2 regions of the Gordonibacter sp. RACS_AR49 genome follow, and region 2 is predicted to be linked to the other one. Evidence: predicted binding sites of a transcription regulator. Region 2 holds the regulator's gene; the other holds the start of a gene.
The links. The regulator LexA, encoded in region 2, represses DNA repair genes until DNA is damaged. The targets are predictions, from matches to a motif close to CNAACANNTGTTNG.
Positions count from the first base shown of each region.

Region 1: LB310_RS09260 (DUF1848 domain-containing protein) is a predicted target of LexA. The motif match lies at 7,251-7,264, and genes of this name have one in related genera.

Region 1 is NZ_JAIUDM010000005.1:5,010-22,327, reverse strand. Features, by position in the region: gene LB310_RS09285 (DHH family phosphoesterase) at 1-270, shown strand, start outside; gene truB (tRNA pseudouridine(55) synthase TruB) at 267-1,280, shown strand; gene ribF (riboflavin biosynthesis protein RibF) at 1,264-2,187, shown strand; gene LB310_RS09270 (LTA synthase family protein) at 2,231-4,297, opposite strand; gene LB310_RS09265 (sodium-translocating pyrophosphatase) at 4,616-6,733, shown strand; gene LB310_RS09260 (DUF1848 domain-containing protein) at 7,326-8,399, shown strand; gene LB310_RS09255 (hypothetical protein) at 8,622-9,443, opposite strand; gene LB310_RS09250 (NAD(P)/FAD-dependent oxidoreductase) at 9,829-11,229, shown strand; gene LB310_RS09245 (twin-arginine translocase TatA/TatE family subunit) at 11,391-11,663, shown strand; gene LB310_RS09240 (helix-turn-helix transcriptional regulator) at 11,908-13,581, shown strand; gene LB310_RS09235 (GGDEF domain-containing protein) at 13,785-15,038, shown strand; gene LB310_RS09230 (DUF2461 domain-containing protein) at 15,105-15,806, opposite strand; gene LB310_RS09225 (RNA polymerase sigma factor) at 15,803-16,696, opposite strand; gene yfcE (phosphodiesterase) at 16,910-17,318, opposite strand, start outside.
Region 2 is NZ_JAIUDM010000013.1:452-11,950, reverse strand. Features, by position in the region: gene rny (ribonuclease Y) at 1-908, shown strand, start outside; gene LB310_RS14615 (ATP-binding protein) at 921-2,006, shown strand; gene LB310_RS14610 (stage V sporulation protein S) at 2,206-2,535, shown strand; gene miaB (tRNA (N6-isopentenyl adenosine(37)-C2)-methylthiotransferase MiaB) at 2,544-3,941, shown strand; gene miaA (tRNA (adenosine(37)-N6)-dimethylallyltransferase MiaA) at 3,931-4,866, shown strand; gene hflX (GTPase HflX) at 5,058-6,377, shown strand; gene lexA (transcriptional repressor LexA) at 6,580-7,218, opposite strand; gene LB310_RS14585 (ATP-binding cassette domain-containing protein) at 8,027-9,535, shown strand; gene nrdR (transcriptional regulator NrdR) at 9,697-10,143, shown strand; gene dut (dUTP diphosphatase) at 10,143-10,589, shown strand; gene LB310_RS14570 (MerR family transcriptional regulator) at 10,703-11,140, shown strand; gene LB310_RS14565 (hypothetical protein) at 11,290-11,499, shown strand, end outside.

The sequences.
Region 1 (17,318 bases), on a different contig from region 2:
CCCCTCATCGACGCGCTGCGATCCCTGCGCGGCGTGCGCGTGGCGTGCATGCTGCGCGACCAGGGCGACTCGGTGCGCGGCAGCTTCCGCGCGAAGGACGGCACCGACGTGGCGGCGCTCGCGCGCACGCTGGGAGGCGGCGGGCACCGGGCCGCGGCCGGCTTCACCGTGTCCGGCCCCATGGAGGCTGCCGTGGGGCGCATAAGCGCGCTGCTCGACGAGGCGCTCGCGGGCACGCCGGACGATGCAGAGGGGGAGCGCGGGGCGTGAAACGGGGAGATTCGGGGCTTTCCCTGGTCGTGGGAGTGAACAAGCCGGCGGGCATGAGCTCGCACGACGTGGTCAACCGGTGCCGTCGCATCTTCGGCGAGCGCCGCGTGGGGCATACGGGAACGCTCGACCCCATGGCGACGGGCGTGCTCCCCCTCTGCGTGGGGCCAGCCACGCGCCTGGACGCCTACCTCGTGGGCCATGACAAGCACTATCGCGTGCGCATCGCGTTCGGCGCGGCAACCACCACCGACGATGCCGAGGGCGAGGTCGTCCGCACGGGCGACGTGCCCGCTCGCGTGCTGGACCCGGCGTTCGCCGCCTCGTTCGCAAAGGGCCTGACGGGCGCCCGCAAACAGCTGCCTCCTGCCTACTCGGCTATCAAGGTGAACGGGCGCAAAGCATGCGACGCCGCCCGCCAGGGCACCATCATCGACCTGGCGCCGCGCGACATCGTGGTGCACGACGCGCACCTCGTGGCGGTGCACGAAGCAGAGGACGGCTGCGAGCTGCCGTCTTGGGACGTGGAGTTCCACGTGTCGAAGGGCACCTACATCCGCGCGCTCGCCCGCGACACCGGCGCGGCCCTGGGCTGCCCGGCGCATGTGGCGGCGCTCGAGCGCACGCAGCTGGGCCTGCTGCGCCTGGAGGAGTGCGTCACGTTGGAGACGCTGGCCGAGCTCGGCGACCGTGCCGCGCTCGATCCAGTGCGCCTGCTGGGCACGCGCTTCCTCTACGCCGACGGCCCGCTGGCCGCCGGCGTGCGCAACGGCAACGCGTTGCCGGGGTCGACCGGACTGTTCGAGCGTCGGCGCGGCGCGCTGGACGCGGAGTTCTGCGCCTGCACGGCAGGTGTGCGCGAGAGCTGCGAGGCGCCGCACGACGGCGAGGTGGTGGCCGTGATCGCCGAGAACAAGCTCGTGGCGCTGTACGCTTACGACGAGGGCCGCGCCGCCTACCGCGCGCGGTGCGTGTTCCAGACGGGGGTTTCTCGTGGCAGAGATCTATGAGGTGGAAGAGGGTTTCGACCATGCGTTCTTCGCGGGCACGTCCTGCGCGTTCGGCGTGTTCGACGGCGTGCATGCCGGGCACCGGTACCTGCTGGCGCAGGCGTGCGAGACAGCTGGGAGGTCGGGCGGCAAGAGCGTTGCGCTCACGTTCGACATCGATCCCGACGAGGCGTTCCACCCCGACCGCCTGAAGAAGCTCATGACGAACGGGGAGCGCCTGGCCATGCTCGCCTCCACGGGCGTGGACGCCGTGGCCGTGCTGCCTTTCACGCCCGCGTTCGCCTCGCTTTCGCCCGAGGCGTTCCTCGAGGCCACGTTCGACGGCACGGCGCCCGCGTACCTGCACGTGGGCTGCGACTTCCGGTTCGGCGCGCGCGCGGCCGGAACCGTGGGCGAGCTGGAGGCATGGGGGGCCGGCGCCGGCTGCGCCGTGGCGGCGCACGACCTGAAGAGCGCCGACGGGGCCCCCGTCACGGCCACGCGCATCCGCCTGCTCTTGGCCGAGGGCGACATCGCGGAGGCCAACCGCCTGCTCGAGCGCCCGTACTTCATGACGGGCACGGTGGAGCCGGGCCGCGGGGAAGGGGCCGACCTGGGCTTCCGCACCGCGAACCTTGCGGTGCCCGATCAGCTGCGCCCGCTCGGCGACGGCGTGTACGCCGCCTACGCCCACGTGGACGGCGCGCGCTACAAGGCCGCCGTGAACGTGGGCGTGGCCGCCACGTTCGCCGACCGCGCCACCGCCACCTGCGAGGTGCACCTCCTCGACTTCGCCGGCGACCTGTACGGGAAGCCGGTCAAGGTGGAGTTCCTGCACTGGCTGCGCCCCATGCGCAAGTTCGACGACGTGGACGAGCTCGTAGCCACGGTAAAGGGCAACATCCAGTGGGTGAGGGAGAACCTGTAGCGAGCGCCAGCAAGAGGAAGGGATGGGGTGCTGCTTTGTTCGCCTACCTTGATGCCCAGGCGGAATCCTTGTTGAACAGGTTGTCGTACTGCACCGTGGCGTAGGCGCGCAGGGCCTCCAGCGCGCCGGGATCCCCGCCGTCCTCGTCGCCGAAGCCGTGCCAGGCGCCGTCGGCGGTCAGGAAGCCGTTGAGGTTGATGGCGGGAATCGCCTCGCGCACGGCCAGCAGGAAGCGCTGGTAGCCCGTTGTTGGCAGGCCCGCGGCCTCCACCAGCCTCGATCCCAGGTAGTTGAGGCTGGTGCGCTCGTCCGCGCCGCCGTCCGGCCCGTGGGCGCCCTGTGCGCGGGCGGCGTCGTTCGCCCAGATGAGGTACGGCACCGTGTAGCGCTCCTGCACGGCTTCGAGCCCCAGGTCGTCGGCTGCGGCGCCGTCGTGGGTCGCTTCGAACAGCCAGTCGCTGAAGCCGGGCTGGTGGTCGCCGAAGAAGCACAGCACCACGGGCCGGTCGAGTGCGTTGAGCTTGTCCACGAGGTAGGCGAGGTCGCGGTCGGCCTGGCGGATGACGCTCGCGTACTCGTCGAGCTCCGGCGACATGCTGCCGTCGCCGAGCGGCACGCTCACGGCCAGCTCGTCGGACAGGCCGCCCACATCGTAGCCGCCGTGGTTCTGCAGCGTCACGTCGAAGACGAACTGCGGGCGCCCGTCGGCTTCCAGCAGGTCGAGCACGTAGTCGTACGTCGCGCGGTCGGTGGTGAGCCCGCGCAGCGTGTCGGCGCCCTCGAACGCGGACTGGTCGGCGAACTCGTCGAAGCCCAGCTGGTCGTACACGCGGTCGCGGCGCCAGTTCGTGCTTTCGGCCGGGTGGACGGCATGGGTCGCGTAGCCAAGCCCGGAGAAGTACGACACGAGGCTCTCGGCGCCGTCGAGGTCGTACAGCACATAGGGGTACACGCCGCCGCCGAGATGGCCCATGCTCGAGCCGGTGAGGAACTCGAACTCGCTGTTGCACGTGCCGCCGCCGAGCGCCGACACGTACGCGTCGCCCGCTTCGAGCGCTTCCGCGGCAATCTCGTAGTAGTGCGCGGGACGGGCGCCGGTACCGGCGAGGCCGGGATAGCGCGAGAGGTCCGAGAAGGTCTCGTTCATGACGGCTATCACGGTAGGGGCTTCGGTTTTGCCGGCTGTCTCGGGCGCGCCGCCGAGACGGCCGATCAGCGCGGCCACGTCGTCGGCGTCGTAGCCGTCCGGTTCTGCCGGGCTTAGGTCCTGCACGCGTTTAAGGAAGCAGAGCGCCGAGCCCTGCTCGGCGTACGACTCCTTCACGCCCCAGACGTCCACCGTGCACGCGTACGCCTCCTCCAGGTCGTAGGAGCCCAGCCACCAGCCGAAGCATGCTGCCACGGCCACGGCGCACGCCGCGTTCACCGCGACCCGCCGCGGCGAGACCGTCGCCCTCGGCAGGAGGGAGAGCGCCGCGAGGCACAGGGCGAGCACGGCGGCAGCCTCCAGGAGCCGTTCGTCGAGCGCGAACGTGTAGCCGGACCCCACCGATGCGGCCGTCGAGAGCGCGAACAGGTCGGCCGGCACGATGGGCTGCCCCTTGAACGCGATCACGAAGTGGTTCGCCGTGCCGGCCAGGAAGCACGCGGCCAGGAACAGGCTGACGGACGCGCGCGAGCGCTGCCCGGCGAAGTACACGACGGCGAGGAGCAACGCGAGCACGCACAGGTTCGCCGCCGCATAGTAGGGGTCCATGGCGAGCAGGGCGTTGTTCCAAGGCCGTTCCAACAGGTAGAAGCCCGCGGGCACGGCAAGCGCTACGGCGAGGGGCCGCATCGCGCCCGCCGCTTTGCCGTCGATGCCCGGAGCATGCCCGCGCACAAGCGGCACGCAGCCGCAGGCGGCCAGCAGCAGGGCCGTGAAGGCCGTTTGCGGCCAGGGCGCCTCGACGAGGCCGGCTGCGGCATAAAGGCACAGGCCGAGGGCGGCCAGGAAGCCGGCCAGGGCGGCGACGAGCGACAGGGCGCGCGGGCGCGCAGGCGCTTTGGATGGCCGCGAGGCGGATGAGGGCCCGGTCGGGACGGCAAGGCGGGTCTGCCGCTCGGTCATAGGTTCTCCTTGGTGAAAGACGATGCCCGTTCGACACGATGCCCGTCCGCGTGCATGAAGGGATACTCAATCATACCGGTTTTCCCGCCGGCCGCACCGCAGGCTCTGGCGAGCGGCCCGCGCAGGGGAGAACCGTAACCGTCGAGCAGGCCGATTGGAACGTATCTCCAGAAAACCTCGATTTCCCCTTCACATTATCTCCGAATCCCCTAAAATGAGACAGTTGCTATCTTCCCACCTCAATGCCCGGTGCGAAGGCAGCATCGTCAGTAATGGTCGAACCAAGGAGGAAGACACGTGACTACTGCAGTCGCATGGATGGCCCCCGTGTGCGCCTTGATTGGCATCTGCATGGCGGGCTACCTGGGTTCCTGGGTGCTCAAGCAGGACCCGGGTCCCGACAAGATGAACAACATTTCGCTGAAGATCCAGCAGGGCGCCAAGGCGTTCCTCATGAGCGAGTACAAGCTGCTCGTCATCTTCATGGTGATCGTCGCCATCGTCATGGCCGTGGCGCTGTCGCCCATCACGGCGCTCGCGTTCGTCACCGGCGGCGTCATGTCGGCTGCCGCGGGCTACGTCGGCATGCACGTGGCCACGCGCGCCAACACCCGCACGGCCCACGCCGCCGAGGAGTCGGTGGCCAAGGCGTTGAACATCAGCTTCAAGTCCGGCCTGACCATGGGCCTGTGCGTGGCGTCGTTCGCGCTGCTGGGCCTGTCGCTGTGGCTCATCGCCATGGTATTTGGCATGGCCGTGGGCGTGGACATCAACGCCGAGCTGGCCGGCCTCATGCACACGAACATCGGCATGGTCGAGGGCTTCGCCACCGGCGCTTCCGCCGTGGCGCTGTTCGCCCGTGTGGGCGGCGGCATCTACACGAAGGCGGCCGACGTGGGCGCCGACCTCGTGGGCAAGGTCGAAGCGGGCATTCCCGAGGACGATCCGCGCAACCCGGCCACCATCGCCGACAACGTGGGCGACAACGTGGGCGACGTCGCGGGCATGGGCGCCGACCTGTTCGAGAGCTACACGGGCGCCATCCTGGCCCCCACCATCCTGGCGGCCACCTTCGGCGCGCTGGGCGGCTATTTCGCCACGGGCGACCTGGTGTGGGCGCTCGTGACCCCGGTCATCATCGCCGGCTGCGGCATCATCACGTCCATCATCGGCCTGTTCGCCGTGCGTGCCAAGGAAGGCGCCGCACTGCACAAGGCCTTGAACCGCGGCACCTACGTCGCGGCCGGCATCGAGATCGTCGTGATCTTCTGCCTGTTCTACGTATGGAGCACGCAGTCCGTCGACGCGCAGCCGCTGTGGCTGTTCGGTTCGGTGCTCTGCGGCCTGGTGGCGGGCCTCGCTATCGGCAAGATCACCGAGTACTTCTGCTCCGACAAGTACAAGCCGGTGCATAAGATCGCCGACGCGGCCGACACGGGCGCGGCAACGGTCATCATCGAGGGCATCGGCACGGGCATGCTGTCCACCATCGCCCCCATCGTGCTGGTGGCGCTGGCCATCATCGGTGCTTACACGTTCGGCAACATGGCCTTCCCGCTCGCGTCGGCCGAGGGCGGCATCGCCGTGGGCCTGTTCGGCGTGGGCCTGGCCGCCACGGGCATGCTGTCCAACACCGCCATCACCATCGGCGTGGACGCCTACGGCCCCGTGGCCGACAACGCGGGCGGCATCGCCGAGATGGCGGGCCTGCCTGAGGAGGTGCGCGACCGCACCGACGCCCTCGACGCCGTGGGCAACACGACGGCCGCCATCGCGAAGGGCTTCGCCATCGCGTCCGCGGGCCTGTCGGCCATCTCGCTGTTCGTGTCCTACCAGGCCACGATGCATCATGCCATCCCGAACTTCGAGCTGACGCTCACCGACCCGCTCATCGTCGCCGGCATCTTCATCGGCGCCATGATGCCGTTCATGTTCGCGGCCCTCACCATGGGCGCGGTGTCGCGCGCGGCCCACGCCATGGTGGAGGAAGTGCGCCGCCAGTTCCGCGAGATCAAGGGCATCATGACCTACGAGGCCGAGCCCGAGTACGACAAGTGCGTGGCCATCTCCACCTCCTCCGCGCTGCGCGAGATGATGCTTCCCGGCTGCCTTGCCATCATCGTGCCGGTGGCCATCGGCTGCTTCAACCCGGCCATGCTCGGAGGCTTTTTGGCCGGCGCCGTGGCCACGGGCATGCTCATGGCCATCTTCATGTCCAACGCCGGCGGTGCGTGGGACAACGCGAAGAAGTACATCGAGCAGGGCCATCACGGCGGCAAGGGCTCCGAGGCCCACAAGGCCGCCGTCGTGGGCGACACCGTGGGCGACCCGTTCAAGGACACCTCGGGCCCGTCCATGAACATCCTCATCAATCTGATGACCATCGTGTCGCTGACGTTCGCGCCGCTGTTCATCATGATCCAGGGACTGTTCTAGATCTTCCTGCGGAAAGAGACGCTCTTCTCGGGGACCTCGGCGCCAAGCCGGGGTCCCCGTTGTTTTCCGGGCGGGGGGGTGGCCGCCTCGTAGGTCGGAGGACCGCGCCCTGGCAGTCAGTCCGAAGGGACGCTACGGCTGCTTTAGTGGGGGCAAATGCTCCGACTTCCCCTTTAACGCATAGTCGACGATCGTGATCGTGCCGCATGCGCAAAGCGCCTTGCTCATGCCTGCGGCGATTCAATATATGCCTGAAAAAGTAATAGACAATAAGGCTCGGTAGTCTATAGATTTTGGACGGAAATCAAGGGGTGGTGAATGCGGCGTTTGCGAAACGCCTGGTAGCAGGCCCGGTGTTTTTATTATCTTTATCCAGAATAACGACAACTGCCCCTTTTTGTCCACGGCACCGTATGCCCCGCGCGTCGAGCAGCTGCTTCGAGGACAACCGCACGTAAAGGTCGTCAGATTGTGCCAATCAGCCGATTGTGCGCCAAGCGGGGTCAAGCAGGGAGTCAGAACAAATGTTTGCCCATTGCCGTATTCTATGGTATGTTCGGAAAGCACGCTGTTTTGCGGGAGGAGGCTGCGCGTGATCGTCAGCGCATCGCGGCGCACGGACATACCCCGGTTCTTTATGGACTGGATGCTGAACCGTCTGGAGGAGGGGTACGCGTTCGTGCGCAACCCTATGAGCCGCACGCAGGTGAGCCGCGTGGCGCTCGGCGCAGGGGCGGTGGACTGCCTGGCGTTCTGGACGAAGGACCCCGAGCCGCTGCTCGCGCAGTCTGCCCGCCTGGAGCGTGCGGCGCCCGCCCCGTACTTTGTGCAGTTCACGCTCAACGCCTACGGCGCCGACGTGGAGGCGGGGCTGCCGCGCAAGGCGGAGCTCGTGGAGACGTTCCGCGAGCTTGCGCGCGTCCTGGGCACCGAGCGTGTGGTGTGGCGCTACAGCCCCATCTTGCTCGGCGGCCCCGGCGGACGCTACACCGAGGAGCACCACCTGCACTACTTCGAGACGTTCGCCCGCAAGCTGGAGGGTTTCACGCACGCGTGCCGGTTGAGCTTCCTGGACGTGTACCCCAAGATCGCGTCCCGCATGCAAGCGTTGGGCCTCTTCGGCGTGCCCGAGGGGCGGAAGGCGGCGCTCGCACTGCGGCTGGCCGAGATAGGCGCCGTGCACGGCATGGAGGTGGGCGGCTGCGGCGATGCGGCCCTTGCGCGGGCTGGCCTGGCGGGAGCCGGCTGCATTGATGCGGCGCTCGTCGCGCGCGTGGCCGGGGTGGATGCGCGGGCTGGCTCGCCGGCGGCGCCGGGGGCGTGCCGCTGCGCGCCGAGCGTGGACATTGGAACCTACGATACGTGCGCCAACGGCTGCGTATACTGCTATGCGAATCCGGGCGCGCAACGGGCGGGCGTCGAGCCGGGGCCGCCGAGCCCGGACGGCTATCCGGGGAAGGACGCCGCGGGCAACGGCGAAGGCCGGGTAGGCGGATGTGCGGCGCGGCGCGGTCCAGGGGCCGCGCGGGCGGGGGACGGCGCGCCCTGGCGCCTCGCGCGCTACGATCCGGCCGCGCCGATGCTCTGCGACGTCCTGCGGCCGGGCGACGTCGTGACCGAGCGCACTATGCCACTGCTGCCGAAGGCCACGCTGCCGCTGTTCTGACCGACCGGGGACGGCGCCGTCGGCTGGACCGTCCGTGGGCGACGGGCGGGGAGGCGGGTGGGCGCTGCGGAGGGCGGCGCACGGGCGCCGGGGAGCCGGCGCCGGAAGGCAGAGTCCGCGTGACGGGCGTCGGCCGCAGGAGGCGGCGCAAGCGCCGAGCGCCTGTCGCACGCGACGTGCGCCGAAGCAGGAAACGGGAGCGCCCTTTGTTTCGGGTGCTTGCTAGCGCAGGTCGCTCACGTGCTGGCAAGCGTCGCCGTAGGGCACGTAGCGGTAGGAGGCCACGATCTCCCGGCCGTTCGCGGGATCGAGCGCCACGAAGTTGTCCAGCGTCAGCGCGTCGGGGTCTTGCGCGTCGCGGTAGCCGATAAGGCAGATCCAGTGCTCGCCGTACGGGCCGGACACGTGGGCGACCGTGGGGCGCCCGGCTGCAATCTCGTCGTAGGCCTCGCGCAGGAGCGCCGCGTCGGAGCCGAGGGAGCGGAACGACGAGTTCCCACCGCCCCAGCCGGGCCACGTGCAGCAGCCGCAGCCGTAGGCGGCGTGGTCGTTGGCCTTCCCGGTGAGCACGGCGTCGCCGTAGGCGCAGGCGTAGCCGGGGCAGCACACGGCATGCCCGCCGGCGCTTTGGTTCCCAATGGCGGCTATGAGGGCCGGGTCGTAGGCGAGCACCTTGTCGGTGCGCTGCGCGGCCGCGGCCGCCGCCCGCTCGGCCTGTTGCTGCTCGTAGACGGCCTGGGCCGTGGCGAGCACCTGCAGGTCGGGTGCCGGGGATGCCGCCGTGTCGGCCGCGGGTGGGGCGGGCTCGCCTGCCGAGAGCGATGCGGCGAGAAACGACAAGGGGGAGGGAAGGGGCGAGGGGGAGGCCGTGCGAGCCAACGGCAGGCTCTCGTCGTCTGCCCCTGCGCGATCGAGGGCTGCCGCCGACGGGGCGACCGTTGTCGCCGGGGCCGCTTCTGCCCGGCCGGCAGGCAGGGAGAGCAAGAGCAGCAAGGCGAGCGCCGCTAGGTATGCGGGCGCTGCCGAAAGGGTGCGCGATGCCATGGTGCAGCATCCTTTCCACGGCTGTGTCGGGTTCGTTTCGAGGGTGTTTGCAGCCGCCGGCATAGATGGTAACGAAACGGCAACGTTCGAGGCGGCGGGTCTGGTTGAAACCTGTCGAAGCATCACATCGCTCACACGCCTTCCCCACAGCTCCTGCAACGATTCTCCACGGTGCGCCGGCCCCGGATGCGCAGGGGCCGCGAGCCCTCGACCACGGAGCGGGCGGACCGGCTCGGGGCGGCGGGCCGGTCTTTCGACGCGGAGGCTTACGGCAAGGATGCGGCGTGCGGCTCGCACGCCGGCAGGAGCGGGGCGTGCGCTACAATGCGGGAAGGGCGCGGCCGCGCGGTCGCGGTGCTGTGCAGGGAAGCGAAGGAGGCGCGCCATGGGCGCACAGGATATCGACGTCGTCATCGTAGGAGCCGGTCCTGCCGGCATCTTCTGCGCGCTCGCCCTTGTCGAGTGCGGATTCGCGGGGAGCATCGTCATGCTGGACAAGGGGCTGGCCGTGGAGGATCGCGTGTGCCCCAAGCAGGCGGGCGGGCCGTGCGCCGGCTGCGATCCGTGCCGCATCACCACGGGGTTCTCGGGTGCGGGAGCGTTCTCGGACGGCAAGCTGTCGCTTTCGAGCGAGGTGGGCGGCGACCTGCCCGACCTCATCGGCCACGAGGCCGTGCAGGCGGCCATCGGAGAGGTGGACGGCGTGTATCTGGCGTTCGGCGCCGACGGCCGCGTGGAGGGTGCCGGCCCGCGCCCGGAGGTGGACGGCATACGTCTGAGCGCCATCGAGGCGGGCCTCAAGCTCGTGGACTGCCCGCTGCGCCACCTGGGCACGGAGCGGGCGCGCGAGCTGTACGCGCGCCTCGAGCGCCACCTGGCCGACGCGGGCGTTGACCTGCGCTTCCGCACCACGTGCACGCAGGTGCTCGTGGAGGGCGATGCCTGCACGGGCGTGGTGGCCGAGGGCCCCGAGGGCGCCTACGAGCTGCGCGCCCGCCATACGGTGGTGGCCACCGGCCGGCGTGGGGCCGACTGGCTGGAGCGCATGTGCCGCGAGCACCGGATAGCCCACGGCCCGGGGCCCGTGGACATCGGCGTGCGCGTGGAGGTGCGCAACGAGGTCATGCGCACGGTGAACGACGTGCTGTACGAGAGCAAGCTCATCGGCTATCCCAAGCCCTTCAAGAACAAGGTGCGCACGTTCTGCCAGAATCCCGGCGGGTTCGTGAGCCAGGAGAACTACGACGGGGGCCTGGCCGTGGTGAACGGCCACTCGTACAAGGAGCGGAAGTCCGCGAACACCAACTTGGCCATCCTGTGCTCGCACAACTTCTCCGAGCCGTTCGACCAGCCCATCGCCTACGCGCAGAAGGTGGGCGAGCTCACGAACATGCTGGGCGACGGGCGCATCCTCGTGCAGCGTCTGGGCGACATCCTGGACGGCAAGCGCACCTGGGACAAGGAGCTGCGGCGCAGCAACGTGGCGCCCACGCTGGGAGACGCGGTGGCCGGCGACATAACGGCCGCCATGCCCTACCGCGCCATGACGAACATCCTGGCCTTCATGCTGGCCGTGGACAAGGTGGTGCCCGGCTTCGCCGCCCCCGAGACCCTGCTGTACTCGCCCGAGCTGAAGTTCTACAGCAACCGCGTGAAGATGGACGAGGGCTTCCGCACGAGCATCCGGGGCCTGCGCTGCCTGGGGGACTCGAGCGGCTGGACGCGCGGGCTCATGATGGCCTCTGTCATGGGCTACTTGGCGGGAGGCTTGCTCGCCGACGTCTAGAACAGGGGAAACGCGCGAGTACTCCATCTGCGTGACACGCTGCGCGCAGGCTGCATGACGAAAATCAGCCGTCTGCACGATAGCCGGGCGGCGCGCGCCGGTCCATACTGCGGAGCTGTTGAAACCGATGGGGGCGAATCCCCGCGCATTGGAGGCGTACTATGAAGATCCTCGGTATGGGCATGCCCGAACTGCTCATCATCCTCGGCGTTATCCTGCTCATCTTCGGCCCGAAGAACCTGCCGAAGCTCGGCGCCGCGCTGGGCTCGACGGTGAAGAACCTGCGCGAGGGCCTGGGCGGCGACAAGAAGGTCGAGAGTGCTGACGACGAGGTCGAGATCGTGGAGTCCGAGGACGAGGACGCCTCCGGCGACGACGCCGAGGGCGACGAGCCCAAGGCCGCGAAGAAGGTGCGCGCCCGCAAGGCCGCCTAACCCGTCATCCCGTGCGCTGCGCGCAAGCGCATGCGCTGCTCCTTCCCTCGAGCGCGAACTCCCTCCTCGCGCTCGGCCACGCGCCCGTGCAACCGCACGGGCGCGTGGCCGTTTCGGGGGCGTTTACCGGACGCGCACGTTCGTCCGTGCTCGTTTTGCGGGTGCGCCCGCTGCGGGGCCGGCCGCGCGCCGGCATGCGCTATCATGGGGCTTTCGGTATCCGCAGGGGAAAGGAGGCCCGGGCATGGGCGCGCATCGCCGTGGCGGCAGGGCCTCCCTGCGCGCCGTCGCAGGGTTCGCCTGCAACCAGGGCTTCGTCTTCTCGCTGTTCTACATGGGCGCGAACCGGGCGTTCGGCGAGGGAATCCTGTCGTTCGAGCGAGCGGACCTGTTCGGCACGCTGCTGTTCATGATAGCGTCGTTCGGCCTCCTGCGCGTGGCCTCCTCCAAGGCGCGCGGGGCGCTGCTCGCGCGGCCTCTTCTGTGGTGCTACGCCGTGCTGCTCGTGGTGGGCTCGATCGTGCCGGCGCTCGCCGGGAATCCGGCTCCCGCGAGCCTTGCGCTGGAGAGCGCGCTCGTGGGCCTGCCCGCCGGGCTCATGCTGGCTGCTTGGGGCCGCGCGCTGGGCGGGCAGCCGCTGGCCCGTGCGCTGCCGGCGGTGTTCGTGGGCTCGGCCGTGGGCGCCACGGCCTGCTTCGCCATGGCAACGGTGCCGGTGGAGGGGGCCGCCTTCTTGCTGAAGCTGCTGCCGCTGGGCAGCGCCTGGGCGCTCCAGGCGCTCGTCTGCGCGGGCTCCCAGCCCGACAGGGGCGGTCGCGATGCGGGAGGCGGCGTTGCGGAGGCCGGCGCCGGCGCCCGCGATGACGAGGCCCCTGCGGCCGGCAGGGCTGCAGGGGCCGAGACCGTGCAGGTTGCCTCGGCCGCCTTTGCCGCCGGTGCTGCGTCCACGCCCCGTGCCGTGCGGGGCGCCGAAGCCCCGAAGTCTCCGCTGTCGCTGCGGGCGCTGCTGGCCACGCCTGCCGAGCGGGCGCAGACGGCGCGCCTTTCGTTCAAGATGGCGGCAGGCACCGTGCTGTTCGGCTTGGCGGCGGGCTTCATGGAGACGTACGGCTCCGATCCCGGCATGGCTTCCACGCCCACCTTCCCTGCGACGCTGCTGCTGCTCGTGCTGTTCTGCATTGCGGCGCTGCAGCTTCTGGCCACGGGGGGCCTCGACCTCGAGACGGGCCGGGCTGCGGCGCCGGACGCCGCAGCCGCCGACGACGGCGCACCCGCAGAGCCCGAGGGGCCGCTCGACGACGTGTACCGGCTGGCCGCGCTCGTGATGATGGCGGGGTTTTTGTTCGTGCCCGTGCTCGGCGACTTCGGCGTGCCGGGCGAGGCCATCGTGCTGGCAGGGTACCTGGGGCTGTCGGCCGTGCTCGTGTCGCTGTTCCTGGTCATGGCGCGCATCACGGGGCAGGATGCGGCGCAGTCGTTCGCCCGCGGCTTCACGGCCCTGTTCGCCGGCGAGATGGCCGGCGTGGCGCTGGGCAACGTCATCGACGTGGTGGCCGGCACCGAGCAGACGCCCTCTGTCGTGGTGGCCTGCGCCGGCCTCGCGGCGCTCTACGCTTTCCTGTTCCTGTTCACCGAGCGCGACTTCCGGGCGCTGTCCGTCATCGCGCGCGACGCCGACCGCTTCGACGACGCGTGCTCGCTCATTGCCGCCGAGCACGGCCTGTCCAAACGCGAGGCCGAGATCCTGCCCTTCGCGCTCAAGGGCCGCACGGGCGAGCGCATCGCCGCCGAGTTCTACATCTCGAAGAGCACGGTGGACACCCACCTGCGCCGCATCTACGCGAAGTGCGGCATCCATGGCCGCCAGGAGCTCATCGACCTGGGCGAGCGCACCGAGCGCCGCCTGTCGGGCCGCTAGCGCCCCTGCCCGGGTCCCCCGCTGCGGCCTCAGGGCCCCGCCCGTCTCATCCCGCGCCGCCCTTGCGTAGAACACGGGCCTTCTCCGCATCCTGGCCGCTCCCGCGCGTCTCGCGGGGCCCGGATGGGGTACAATCGCGATCATCGAAGGTTGGGGGAGCTGGCACAGCGGGCGCCCTGGCGAGGCAAAGGCGGGAGCGGCGCATGGGACAGGAGAGAACGCGGGGCCCCGGCCGTTGGAGCCGGGTCGACGTCCAGGTGTCGATGGTCGCGGCCGTCGTCGTCGCGCTGTCGTTTCTGTGCGTGTACGTGTTCAACTACCAGATAACCTACCGGGACATGATATCCACGCTCAAGGAGCGCTCCGACAGCATCTACGGGTACGTCGAGGACGCGCTGGACAAGTCCACGTTCCTCGTCATCGAGGGTGCTGACGACGTCGATGGCGACGACGATCCGGCCCGTCCTGCCTACCGGGAGATGAAGGAGTCGTTCAAGGAGGTCAAGGCCGCCACCGGCGTGCGCTATCTCTACACGGCGAAGCGCGCGGCCGACGGCACGCTCGTCTACCTCGTGGACGGGCTCCCCTCGGAAAGCGACGATTTCCGCAACCCGGGCGATCCCATCGAGCAGGAGATCGTCGGCGATATGGAACGCGCCCTGGCCGACGAGGTGGTCTACCCGACTGACATCAAGTCGACCGACTGGGGGCACATCTTCGTGTCGTACTATCCCATCCACGACGAGGGGAGCGTCGTGGGCGTCGTGGGCATCGAGTTCGATGCCGAGCGCCAGTTCGAGACGTTCCGCACGGTGCGCATCGGCACGCCGCTCATAGGGGTCGCGTTCTGCCTCGTGGCCGTGGCCGTGTCGGTGGTGCTGTTCAGGCGCATCTCGAACCCCGCCTACCGCGACCTGGCGAACACGGACTACCTGACGGGGCTCAAGAGCCGCAACGCGTTCGAGGTGGACGTGGCGAACTGGAACCGCACGGGTGTCCGGGTGGCCGGGGTCGTGGCCGTCGACGTCGACGGGCTGAAGGCGGTGAACGACGAGCTGGGACATGCGGAGGGCGACGAGCTCATCCGCGCGGCGGCCGGGGTCGTGTCCTCGTGCTGCGGGGGCTTGGGGCCGGTGTACCGCGTGGGCGGCGACGAGTTCGCCGTCTGCTGCTTCGAGCTGGACGAGCGCGCCGGACGCCGCATCGCCGACGACCTGCGCGCCGCCTGCGCCGCCGTGGGCGTGGCCGGCCGATCCCTGTCGCTGTCCGTGGGGTGGGCGGTGCGGGAGGCGGGCGAGGATATCATGCAGGCCCACCGCCGCGCCGACGAGCGCATGTACGAGGACAAGGCGCGCGCCCACCGCGGCCGCAGGCCGGGGGAGCATGCCGGGGGCTCCGGGTTCGGCGAGGCGGCGGGATCGCCGGAGCCTCCGCCGCCCGGAGGCCGAGGCGCCTGATGCGCCCCGGCGCGGCCGATCCCCGTCCCAGTCCGGCCGAAGCCGCGCCGAGACGGGGGTCGGCCCCTAGCGCGCGGGCATCTCGAAGCCCTCGAGCGCGCGGTTGAGGAAGTCGTTCAGCGGCTTCATCCGCTCGAACTCGCGCGCGGCCGCCTCGGCGAAGCCGGGCGCGGCCACGTCCTCGTCGGGCACGGGCAGCTCCAGGTACCAGCTCTTGAACTTGAGCCAGCCGGCCTGCGGGTGCGCCGCGTCGAAGCCCTGCGGCACGCGCTTGAGCGCCTCGCCCTCCACCTGCAGGGGCGCGAGGCCCTCCACGACGCGCTCCCAGGCGTCGCCGTCCGCTGCGATGGCGCGCCGAACGCGGTCGGTGGCGTCCCTGAACATGGCCGCGAACAGCCCGCCTCCCAGAAACGAGCGGCCGCCCGGCCTGACCATGAGGTAGTAGCCCACGGGCACGGGCAGCTTGCCCGCCGGCCCCACATGGGCGCGCAGCGACGGGTTATAGGGCGACTTGTCGTTGGAGAAGCGCGTGTCGCGCGTGAGCTTGAACGTGAGCTTCTTCGGGTCGTGGCCCAGCACGGCAGGGTCGAACGCGCCCACGCGCTGCTGCACGTCGGCCACCAGGCCGTCGAAGGCGGCAAGGGCACGGGCCCGCTCGGCCTTCGTCTCGGCGAACCAGGCGCGGTCGTTGTGGGCCTCCAGCTCGGCCAGGTAGGCGAGCGCCGCGCCCATCCCGGCATCGACCCCGGCGCCCCTCTCGGCCGTCATTCGGACACCGCCTGCGCGAACACGTCCGAGGCCACGAGGCTGCGGGCGAATGCGGCCGCGTCGGAGGGGCAGCGGTAGCGCGGCAGCGACGCGAACGCGCCCGATGCGTCGTCGAGGAGCTCCATGGCGTCGGTGCGCGCCTCGGCCGACGGTACCCTGGCGCCTGCGCCCGCGGCGGGCTGCGCACCTGCCGCGCGGCCCTCGGCGGCATCCTCGGCCAGCTCCTCGAGCGCCTGGAAGTCGGGCCGGGCGGGGTCGATGCGGTGCGTGGCGATGGCGTAGTCCACGCGCCGCGCGCAGCGGCAGGGCCCGCCGGCCACGCCGCAGTAGGTTGTGAGGAACTCGGCCATGCGCGCCCGCGCGCGAGAAAGCCGTTGGCGGTACGCCTCGGGCGTGATGCCGAGCGCGTCGGCCGCGGCCCGGCTGTCCATCTTGAACATGGTGCCCAGCACGAACGCGCTGCGCCCCTCCACGTCCAGGCACTGCAGCATGCCGTGCATGCACGATACCTTCAGCTCGCGTTCCAGCAGGCTCCTGTCCGCGCCGCCGGCCAGGTCGGGCACGTCGCGCTCGCGACCCGAGGCGATGTCCTCTCCATATACGTCGAAGCTCACGGGCCGCTGGGCGAACAGGCCCTTGCGGTAGGTGGCCAGGTGGTTGAGCGCGATGCGGAACACCCAGGTGGAAAACGCGCTCTCGCGGCGGAACCCGGACAGGCGCGTGCACGCCTTCACCAGCACCTCCTGCGTGGCGTCCTCGGCGTCGGGCACGGTGCCCAGCATGCGCAGCGCCAGGTTGAACACCCGGTCCTGCACGCCCGCCAACAGCTTGCCCAGGGCCTTCTCGTCCCCTGCGAGCGCGGCGTCGATCAATGCGTTCTCGTCGGTCATGCGGTTCCTCTCTCGTTCTCGCCGTCAGGTCGGGACACGGGCCGTTGCGCGGGGCCTGTACGGCCGAGGCGGGCGCGCCCGCGCCCTCTGGTGCATTGGACGCTCCTGCGACCCCGCGTGTGACAGGGAAACGGAAAATTCCGGAAAAGCCGCGATCCGCATGCGCCGACGACCGTGGCGCCGCGCACCGCAGAACGGCGCCGCACGGCCGGCCTACCAGCCGCCTTCCGCGAGCGTCTCGCCGGCGAGCGACTTGAGCGCGAACGCCCCGTGCTCGTACACGGCGTAGCCCGCCGCGCCGTCCTTCGGGATAGACGTGCTGCCGGGGTTCGCGAACAGCACGCCGCCGCGGTCTTCGAGCGCCTTCACGTGGGTGTGGCCGGTGAGGAGCGCGCTGCCGGGCGCGAGCGCGGGCGGGTCGTCGGGCGTCATGCGCGGCACGTGGCCGTGGGTGAGGTACAGCAGGTGCCCGTCGGCCTCCACCAGGGCGTAGTCGGCCAGGCAGGGGAAGTCGAGCATCATCTGGTCGACCTCGGCGTCGCAGTTGCCGCGCACGGCCGTGATGCGCGCGGCCATGCCGTTCAGCACGGCCGCGACCTCCCGGGGCGCGTAGCCCTCCGGC
Region 2 (11,499 bases):
ATGACCTCAAGGGCCGCATCATCGGGCGCGAGGGCCGCAACATCCGCTCGTTCGAGCAGCTCACCGGCACGAACCTCATCATCGACGACACCCCGGAGTGCGTGACCATCTCGTGCTTCGACCCGGTGCGCCGCGAGATAGGCCGCGTGACCATGGAGAACCTCGTGGCCGACGGGCGCATCCACCCGGCGCGCATCGAGGAGATGTTCGGCAAGGCCGAGGCGTTCGTGAACCAGCGCGTGCAGGAGGCGGGCGAGCAGGCCGCCTTCGACACCGGCATCCACGACCTGCATCCCGAGCTCGTGCGCACGCTCGGCCGCCTGCGCTACCGTACCTCCTACGGCCAGAACGTGCTGAACCACTCGCTCGAGGTGGCCTACCTCTCGGGCGTCATGGCCGCGGAGCTGGGGCTCGACCCCATCCCGGCCAAGCGCGCAGGGCTCTTGCACGACCTGGGCAAGGCCGTCGACCACGAGGTCGAGGGCAGCCATGCCGTCATCGGCGCCGACCTGGCGCGCCGCTTCGGCGAGAAGCAGGACATCGTCCATGCCATCGAGGCGCACCACAACGACGTGGAGCCCTCGAGCGTGCTCGCCGTGCTCGTGCAGGCCGCCGACGCCGTGTCGGCCGCCCGCCCCGGCGCCCGCAAGGAGACGCTCGACGCCTACATCAAGCGCCTCGAGAAGCTCGAGGAGATCGCGAACTCCTACAAGGGCGTGGAGCGCACCTACGCTATCCAGGCCGGTCGCGAAGTGCGCGTGATGGTGGAGCCCGAGGTGGTGGACGAGGCCGCCACGACCGTGCTCGCCCACGACATCGCGCACCGCATAGAGAACGAGATGCAGTACCCCGGCCAGGTGAAGGTCGTGGTCATCCGCGAGAGCCGCGCGGTCGGCGTCGCGAAGTAAGGCGACCCCGGCATGGCCGACGGCTCGCTGGAAGCCTTCATAGAGAACGTCAGCGGCGACAGCCATCTCCGGGTCGAGGCAGACCTCGGGGATGGTTTCGTCCGTTTGAGGAGCGCGGAGGCCGAGCGGCGGCAAGCCGCCCACGACATCCGCTCCACGGAGGACATCGTCATCGAGATGCTGCGCAACGCGCGCGACGCCCATGCCAAGAGCGTGTTCGCGGCCGTGTCCCGCGAGGGCGGCCGCCGGCGCATCGTCATGGTGGACGACGGCGACGGCGTTCCGCCCGCTCTGCACGAGCGGGTGTTCGAGCCGCGCGTCACCTCCAAGCTCGATACCATGCACTTGGACAAGTGGGGCGTGCACGGCCGCGGCATGGCCCTGTACTCCATCGCCGTGAACGCCGAGACGGCGCGCATAGCCGCCTCGGATGCAGGTCTGGGTTCCTCGTTCGTCGTGGAGACAGACCTGGCACGCGTGGGGGAGAAGGCCGACCAGTCCAGCTTTCCCGTCTTCGAGCGCACCGACGCGGGGACCGTGGCCGTGCGGGGGCCGAAGAACATTCTGCGCACCGTGTGCGAGTTCGCTCTCGAGTGCCGCCGCGACTGCACCGTCTACCTGGGCTCCGTGACCGACGTCGTGGCCACGCTCTACGCGTTCGGCCTCTCGTCGCTCACGGCGGCATCGCGCGCGTTCGGGCATGCCGACGAGCTGCCCGTGTGCAAGCGCCTGGCCCTCGCCGCAGACCCGGCGGAGCTCGCGGGCATAGCCGGGTCGCTGGGGCTCGCCCTGTCCGAGCGTTCGGCGCGCCGCGTGCTGGACGGCGAGATAGCGCCGCTGTCCCCTCTGCTCGACCGCGTGCGCATCGACAACGACGCTCCCGAGCCTGCAGCCCCGCGCACCGTCGCACCGTCCGCCTCCGAAGACGCGCGGGGTCTCAAGCTGGCCCGCGAGGATCTGGACGACTTCGCGGGCCAGGTGGCCGCCGCCTACCGCGACGTCGCGCAACGCTACTACTTGGAGCCCGACGTGCAGCCCGAGGTGCGCGTGGGCAAGGACGGCATCCGCATCCATATCCCCGTGAGCATGCTCCGCTAAGTTCCGCATAAGCTGCGCCGCCTGGTCGGCGAACGGCCATATCCGCAGGTTGCACGCCATACCATTAATAGCTAGAATAACGGTACCGTGAAAAAGCGGCGCGCGGGCGCCGCACGCATATTGAACGCACGCCAAACGCACGAGCAACGTACTCAAACGACGAAGGATATGCATGACCGCACCCGAGCACAAGCCGGACATCGGCTGCCTGAAGGTTTCATCGAAATCGTCGCCCGCTTCCGTGGCCGGAGCCATCGCCGGCATGGTGAAGGACGGCGTCGGCGTGGAGATACAGGCCGTCGGGGCCGGAGCGGTGAACCAAGCCGTGAAGGCCATCGCCATCTCGCGCGGTTTCCTGTCGCCCGTGGGCATCGAGATCGCCTGCGTGCCCTCCTTTGCGGACATCGTTATCGACGGCGAGTACCGCACGGCCATTCGCTTCGCAGTCGAACCGCGCTACACGCGCGGCGTCTCCATGCCCGCTGCCGGCGGGGAAGCGGAAGCCGCCCCGTCCGCCCCTGCGCACTGAGGATCGCCATGCACACGCATACCCCGTTCACGAACCTCGCGTTCTGTATCCGCACGTTCGGCTGCCAGATGAACAAACACGATTCCGAGCGCGTCGCCGGCATGCTCGAAGGCCTGGGCGCGCTGCCCGTCGATGCCATCGAGGATGCCGACCTCGTTGTGTTCATGACGTGCTGCGTGCGCGAAGCCGCCGACACGCGCCTCTACGGTCAGGTGGCCTCGCTCAAGAATACTCCGCTGCGCGCCGGCACCCCGCTGTCCAAGCGCGTCGTGGCCGTGGGCGGCTGCATCGGGCAGCGCGACGGGCAGAAGCTCGTCGATGAGCTGCCGCACCTGGACGTGGTGTTCGGCACACACAACCTGGGCTCGCTTCCGCGACTGCTGGAAGAGGCGCTCGACGAGGGGGGCCATCACGTGGAGGTGCTCGACGCCGGTTCGTCGTTTGCCTCGGAGCTGCCGACGGCGCGCGAGCACGCGTGGGCCGCTTGGCTTCCCATCGCGCAGGGTTGCAACAACTTCTGCTCGTACTGCATCGTGCCCTACGTGCGCGGCCGAGAGAAGTCGCGCCCGCTCGAGGATATCGTAGCCGAGGCGGAGGGCTACGTGGCCGCCGGCGTGAAGGAGATCACCCTTCTGGGCCAGAACGTGAACTCCTACGGCCGCGACCTGTACGGCTCGCCCCGCTTCGCGGCCGTGCTCGATGCGCTCGACGCCACGGGCATCGAGCGCCTGCGCTTCGCGACGAGCCATCCGAAGGACCTCACCGACGAGGTCATCGGCAGGTTCGGCACGCTGCGCTCGCTCATGCCGGCGCTGCACCTGCCCGTGCAGTCCGGCTCCGATGCCGTGCTCGCCGCCATGAACCGCCGCTACACGCGCGCCCATTACCTGGAGCTCGTGCGCAAGCTGCGCGAGGCACTGCCGGAGATCGCGCTCTCCACCGACATCATCGTGGGGTTCCCCGGCGAGACGGCGAAGGACTTCGAGGACACGTACCGCCTTGTGGACGAGGTGGGCTACCACCAGGTGTTCACGTTCATCTACTCCAAGCGCGAGGGCACGCCTGCCGCCTCGGTCGACGATCCCACGCCACGCGACGTGATCCAGGGGCGGTTCGACCGTCTGGTCGATCTCGTGCAGAAGCGGGCCTTCGAGGCGAACCAGGTCGACCTGGGGAGCACGGTTGACGTGCTGGTGGAGGGCGCTTCCAAGCGCGATGCGGGCCTGCTCGCGGGCAAGAGCCCGAAGAACCAGACCGTGCATGCGCCGCTGCCCGAAGGCGCCTCGATCGAGGAGCTGGCCGGTACCACGGTGCGCGTGCGCATCGACGAGGCGAAGACGTGGTACCTGGCAGGCGAGGTGGCGGGCGTTGCCGTGCCGCCCGCGGAGGCGGCGGATGGGCGCTGACCCCGTCGTCTGCATCGTCGGCCCCACAGCCTCGGGCAAGTCCGCCCTTGCGCAGGCCGTCGCCCTCGCGCTCGATGGCGAGGTGGTGAGCGCCGATTCCATGCAGGTGTACCGCGGCATGGACATCGGCACGGGCAAGCTCGCCCCCGACGAGCGGCTTGTGCCCCACCACGGCCTCGACCTCGCCGACCCCGGCGAGCCGTACTCGGCGGCCCTCTTCCAGGAATACGCCCGCGCCTGCTTCGAGGACATCGCCGCGCGCGGGAGGCGCGCCGTGCTGTGCGGCGGCACCGGCCTGTACGTGCGCGCGGCCATCGACGCCTACGAGTTCCCGAAGGGGGAGCAAACGGGCAATCCTGTGCGCGAGCATTACAACCGCCTTGCCGGCGAGCAAGGCGCCGACGCCCTGTGGGAGCTGCTGCGCGAGCGCGATCCCGCGAGCGCCGCCATCGTGCCCGCCGCCGACGTCAAGCGCGTCGTGCGCGCCTTCGAGCTGTTGGAGGACGGCACAAGCCTGGCCGAGCAGCGCGCGAAGCTGGCGAGCATCCCACAGCTGGTACCGGCATGCTTCATAGGGCTGTCCGTGGATCCGGCGGCGCTCAACGCGCGCATCGACGCGCGCGTCGACGCCATGTTCGACGCCGGGCTCGTGGACGAGGTGGCGCATTTGCTGCAAAGCGGATTCCGGGACGGCATCACGGCTCCCCAGGCTATCGGGTACAAGGAGGTCGTCGCCGCCCTCGACGGGGAGACGACGATGGAGGAAGCTGCGACGCGCATCAAGACGGCCACGCACCGCTACGCGAAGCGGCAGCGCACTTGGTTCCGCAAGGACCGGCGCATCCGCTGGATAGATGCAACCGACCCTGACCCCGCGGCCCAGGCAGCCGAGGCGCTGTCCTTGGTGGGAGGCGTCGTTGCCTGAGCGTTTCCGCAGCAGGGCGAGCTTGTGGTATGATACGGTTCTGCAGGTCGACCCTGCCGAGCCTTCAAGATCGGAGCACCTATCATGCAGACAGCACACGCGTTTCTCTAGCGGTTGCGACCGCTCCCGACTGTCTCCGCACGCCGCCATCCGCACCGGCGTGTCCCTTCTTGCTTCGAAAGGTTGACTCCATGTCTGAATTTGAATCCGTAATCACGCGGGGCGCGACCCCCGTTTCCGAAGAGCGCCGCGAGAAGGCCGTGCTGGTGGGCGTCGACCGCCCCGGCGCCTCCTGGCCGCTGGCCTCGTCGCTTGCCGAGCTCGAGCGTCTCGTGGACACGGCGGGCGCCGACGTTGCGGCCGTCACCACGCAAAAGCTCGACGCGCCGAACCCGCGCACGTTCGTCGGCTCGGGCAAGGCCGAGGAGGTTGCCGAGCTGGCACGCGCCCACGCGGCCGATCTCGTGGTGTTCGACGACGAGCTCACGCCCTCGCAGCAGTCGAACCTCGAGAAGGTAGTCGGCAAGGAAGTGAAGGTCATCGACCGCACGGCGCTCATCCTCGACATCTTCGCGCTGCATGCCACCAGCAAGGAGGGCCGCCTGCAGGTGCGGCTCGCCCAGAACGAGTACCTGCTGCCGCGTTTGCGCGGCATGTGGGCCCACTTGGCCTCGAACCGCATGGGCGGCGGCGTGGGCTCGCGCTTCGGCGAGGGCGAGAGCCAGCTCGAGGTCGACCGTCGCATGGTGCGCAAGCGCATCACGTCCATCAAGCGCGAGCTCAAGCACCTGGCCGAGGTACGCGCCATCCAGCGCGAGAGCCGCTACGAGAGCGGCATGTTCAAAGTGGCGCTGGCCGGTTACACGAACGCCGGAAAGTCGAGCCTGCTCAACCGCTTGACGAACGCGGACGTGCTGGCCTACGACAAGCTGTTCGCCACGCTGGACTCCACTACGCGCAAGTTCGAGCTGCCCGAAGGGCGCGAGATCACCGTCACCGACACGGTCGGGTTCATCCAGAAGCTGCCGACCACGCTCATCGAGGCGTTCAAGTCCACGCTCGACGAGATCACGGGAGCCGATCTCGTGCTGCATGTGGTGGATGCGTCGTCGGACGAGTACGAGGCGCAGATCGCTGCGGTGGAGGACGTGCTCGGGCAGATCGAAGCTCAAGACTTGCTTCGCGTGCTCGTATTCAACAAATGCGACCTGCTCGACAAGGAACATTTCGATGCTCTCAAGGCGCGTCATCCACAGGCCCAATTCGTATCGGCGGCAACAGGGGAGGGCATAAGCGAGCTTGTCGGGCATATCGCCCGTGTCGCCTCGGCGCAGGACGAGCATCTCGCCATAGTGATTCCCTACAACCGGGGAGATCTCGTCTCCCTCGCGCACGAGCGTTGCCATATCCTGTCGGAAAAGCACGAGGAGGACGGTACGCACCTCGTCATGTTGGCTGCTCCGTCCTTTGCCGGCCTGTTTCGCCCCTACGTGGCGGAGAAGGACCGTTAGGCACGTCCCTTTCAGAAAGCTGCAAACTACTTGATTAGAGTAACTCTAACCAAGTAGTTTGCGACCGGATGACGCGATCTCGGATCACCGGTCGGTCTCGGGACGAACGAGCGCCCCACATCCCAAGGCCGGCGTTTCTCCTGCAGGGGCCGTAATCCAACAGGGCGTCTCGCTCCTTCGGCAGGGCCCCGCAAGGCGTCGCCTACAGGCGACGGAACACCGCCACTACCTTGCCCGCGATGGAACAGTCGGTGGTGATGATGGGCTCCATCGCGGAGTTCTCCGGCTGCAGGCGGATATGGTCGGATTCCTTGTAGAAGCGCTTGACCGTCGCGCCGTCGTCGATGATGGCCACGACGATGTCGCCGTTGTTGGCGACGGGTTGTTCTTTCACCACCACGTAGTCGCCGTCGTTGATGCCCGCCTCGATCATCGATTCGCCCCGTACCGACAGCAGGAACGACGGTGCATCGCCCACGATGTCGGTGGGAAGCGAGATGGTGTCGGTGATGTTCTCCTCGGCGAGGATGGGGGAGCCGGCCGCCACATTGCCCACGAGCGGCACGTTCACCACCTTGTTGAAGCTGGGCTTGATGACGTTGGAAGTGCTCTCTGCATCGCCAAGCGGATAGGTGAGCGCGATGGAACGCGACTTGAGGGGATCGCGCTTGATGAGCCCCTTGTCCTCGAGTGCTTTGAGGTGCACGTGGACTGTCGAGGGGGAGGAAAGGCCCAAGCTTTGGCAGACCTCGCGCACCGTGGGACCGTAGCCCTTCTCGCGGATGCACTCCTCGATGCAGTCGAGCACCGCCTTCTGGCGTTTCGTCACTTTGTCGGACATGCCCCGTTCCTTTCCCTTGAACGAACAAATGTTTTAATTACGTATTGACATGAACTTTTGTTCGTTCTATTATATATGCGAACAAAGGTTCTACGCAAGGCCTAGGAGGCAGAAAGATGAAGAATTTCGAGATGCGGTGCCCCTTCGATGGCACGTCGGCCCTGCAGCCGGAGTTCAACCGTGTATCCGCAGCCGGGGCTATCATCGAGTTTCCAGGGAGCGGTTCCCAAGGTGCTTGCGCGCCGCTGCAGCATTCGCACGCGCGTCAGGTACCGTCTGCTGCGTGCCGTGCTCGCAGACTTGGCGCTACGGAGATGGCGCGGGTTCTTCGTCATGGCAGTGCGGCAGGTCGCGCTTACGGCCGTGTGAGGCCGTGGCAAGGCGCTCTTGCCGGATGCGTCTTCTCCGTTTTCGCCTTCCTCAGCATTTTCATCAGCTTCTAGCGACCTCGGAACGCCCTTGGATGCTGCATTTCTGTGACTGCGCGGCATCCTCGCCACCATGGCGCTGCCGTTCCATCGCCTTTTCACCCCGCAGGACCCTTCCTCCTTGCAGATCCGTGTGGTAGACTGCCTTTGAACCGAAATCCCAGACAGGCTGCTGTGAATGCGGCCTTCGAGAAGGAGACAAGGAACATGAAGTTCTAACGAAAGCCTTCGGGCACCCGCCAGGTCATGCAAGCTCCGCACCGGGTGCGCTTTCGTTGCTGTTCCTTGATGTTCCTATCCCTAGCCTCGCCGTCTCGTCGGCGCCAGGTTGCCAGCGCGAAAAGCATTGAATCCGGTGCCTCTCGAAGGGAGGCCCTTCCATGTTCGTTTCAGCCCGCCATCTTACCTATACCTACGACGGCGCCGATGCCTTGGCGCTCGATGACGCATCCGCCGTGTTCGCGCCCGGCTGGACCGGCGTGGTCGGCCCGAACGGAGCCGGCAAGAGCACGTTGCTCAAGATCGTATGCGGGATGCTCGAGCCCCAGAAAGGAAGCGTTTCTCCGCAGGTCGCAGGATCGTTCTGCGCCCAGTCGACCGATGTCGCGCCAACGGGGCTCGAGGAGTTCTCCTACGACTACCGCCCCGAGGCCGTGCGCCTGCGTTACCTGCTCGGCATCGACGACGCATGGCTATGGCGCTACGACACCCTGTCGCATGGCGAGCGCAAGCGTATCCAGATAGCATGCGCCCTCGCAGCCGATCCTGTGCTGCTTGCGCTCGACGAGCCCACAAACCACCTCGACGCCGAAACCCGCGAATTGGTGGCGCGTGCGCTTGTCGAGTATCGCGGGACGGGCCTTCTCGTCTCGCACGACCGCGCGTTGCTCGACGGGCTGGTGAGCTCGTGCGTGTTCGTGGATCGAGGGCGTGCTGTCACCGTGCCCGGCACGTACTCTCAGGCGAAGGAGCAGCAAGACCTACGCCGCCAGACTGCCGTAGAGGAGCGGTCCCATGCCCGTCGCGAACTGGCGCGCCTCAAGACGGAGAGCAATCGTCGAGACGGGGTGGCGGCGCGTTCGGCTGCACGGCGTTCGGCTCGGCATCTCGACCGGCACGACCATGACGGGCGCGCGAAGATCAAGCTGGCCATCTATTCCGGCCAGGATGGCAAGACCGGACGGCTCTCGTCGCAGATGGGGAAGAAGGTCGAGCGTGCAGAGAAGCGCATGGCCGAGGTTCGCGTCGCCAAGGTGTACGAGGGTGCGCTCGACCTGGAAGCCGAGCCCGCTGCGCGCACGGTGCTCGTCCGATGCGAGGCCGGGTCCCTGACGCTGGGCGAGGGGCGCATGCTGCACCATCCGCAGCTGTACGTGGGCAACACCGACCGCATCGGCCTGGTGGGCAGGAACGGTGCAGGCAAATCGACGCTGCTTGCCGAAGTGCTGCGGCAAATGCCGGAAGAGGGCATGGTGTACGTCCCGCAAGAGATAGGAAGTGACCGGGCGCGCGCCCTTCTCGCCTCGGTGAAGGCTCTCGCGCCGGCAGAGCGCGGGCGCCTGCTCTCCATTGTCGCCCGGCTCGATTCGCCGCCGGCACGCATCTTGGAGGGAGACGACTTGAGCCCCGGCGAGGTGCGCAAGCTCCTGTTGGCGCAGGGCCTGACAGGACGACCGCATCTCATCGTCATGGACGAGCCGACGAACCACCTGGATATACGCTCTGTCGAAGCCTTGCAGGACGTGCTGGCCGATTGTCCCTGCGCCCTGATGCTCGTGTCCCACGACGAGCGCTTCCTCGACGCGCTCACCGCAACACGATGGGTGTTCGACGTTGGCCGTGCCGAAGGGGGAGGGCTCGGCGACACCCATGTAAGGGTGGAGCTTTGACCTTTTCCCCGTGGTCGAACACCGGTGAAGCCGAGATCCATACCCACTTCGGACCACCTCCTTTCCGCAGGGGGCGGTTTTTTTGCAGGGATCGACAATGCGGATTGAAGCACAATATCTTGTATGCTAGGCTGATCCAAAATCGAGCAAAGGAGCCTTTCATGCGCTGTCCTTCCTGCGGAAACCCTGAATCAAAAGTGGTGGACTCGCGCCCTTCCGAGGATGGCACGGCTATCCGGCGCCGACGCGAATGCCTTGATTGCGGCCGTCGATTCACCACCTACGAGCGCTTGGGCGAGAACCCGCTCATCGTTATCAAGGCGGATGGGTCCTCCGAAGCCTATGACCGCCAGAAGCTCATGCGCGGCCTGCTCATTGCCTGCGGGAAGCGGCCTATCTCACCCGAGCAGATAGCGTCGCTCGTCGATAGTATTGAAACCGAGCTTCGCAACGCCTCCTGCAACGAGATCAGGTCAAAGGAACTTGGCGATATGGTTCTCGTGCGTCTGGCGAAGCTCGACGATGTTGCCTACGTGCGGTTCGCGAGCGTCTACAAGGACTTCCAAAACGTAGAGGAATTCGCAGCCGCCCTCGAGGGGCTGCGCTGATGGATCGCCTCGCGATTCCCCTCAAGGCGCTCGATGCCGAACTTCCGGTGCCTGCCTGCGCCTACGCAGGCGATGCTGCCGTCGACTTGCGCTCGACGATCGACGAGACGCTGCAGCCGTTCGAGCGCAAGCTCGTGCCCTGCGGCATTGCCGTCGCCATTCCGGCCGGCTACGCTGGCTTCGTCCTGCCGCGCAGCGGGTTGGCGGCGAGGAACGGCGTATCGCTCGTGAATGCACCGGGGCTCATCGACAGCAACTACCGTGGCGAGATCAAGGCCATCCTCGTCAACCTAGACCCGCGCGAGCCTTTCGAGATCAAACGGGGAGACCGTATCGCGCAGCTGGCCATTATGCGCGTGGCCGAGGCCGTGTTTGAACCGTGTGGGGATCTTCCTGCTACCGATCGGGGCGCCGGCGGGTTCGGCAGCAGCGGCATCGGCGCATAGCGGTTCCGAATAGGTCGAGGCTTTCATATTGCACTTAGAGTTACTCTAAGTTAAAATCGTTATTGGTTAGAGTAACTCTAAGCCCGTACTCAAGTCGAATTCCGAGGAGGCCTATGGGCGACGAGGGACATAATAGCCGGATCGCTGACGTCCCGGCTACGCAAGCCGATCCGATCTACGGCATCGGCGACGTTGTCGCCTTGACGGGAATCTCGGCTTTCACCATCCGCTATTACGACAAGTGCGGGTTCTTCCCGAACCTTCATCGCGACAAGCGCGGCGTGCGGACGTTCTCCGAGGCCGACGTTGCCCAACTGCACCTGGTCGAGGCGCTTCGCAAAAGCGGCCTGTCCATCGAGGGCATCCAGTACTTCGTGCGCCTCTGCAAGCGTGGCGGCACCACCCGGGCCGAGCGCCTGTCGATCTTGCGGGCGCAAGAGACCGTGCTCGAGTACCAGCGCGAGGAGCTGGACGAGAGCCTGAAACGCCTCCATGCCGCTACGGTGGATTTGGAAGCTGCGGAACGCTCCCAAGGACACGGCATGCTATAGTGCGTGGGCGAAGCGCTAGAAAACGCCCTGTTTCCATGACCTAGGACTCGTCGAAGGGCAAGATAGGGCCTTAGAACGGCTCTCAGAGCCTCGTTTATAAAACCGCAGGTCAGAGACGCGATATTTTGACAGATTGGACGAAATCGACTATGGATGACCAAAATCAGCCACCTAAGCCACCCGGATACTCCGAACCTCCGAACCAAGGCCCGAGGCTGCGGCCCAACGAACGCGACGTTCGCGACCTGAAGGTGGCCCAGAACCTCGTCATGGTGGCAAGCATCGCCGGGCCGGTATCTTTGTTCATTGGAGGCGTGTTCCTTGCAACCGCTGGACTGGTGTGCGCCATCATCGCGCTC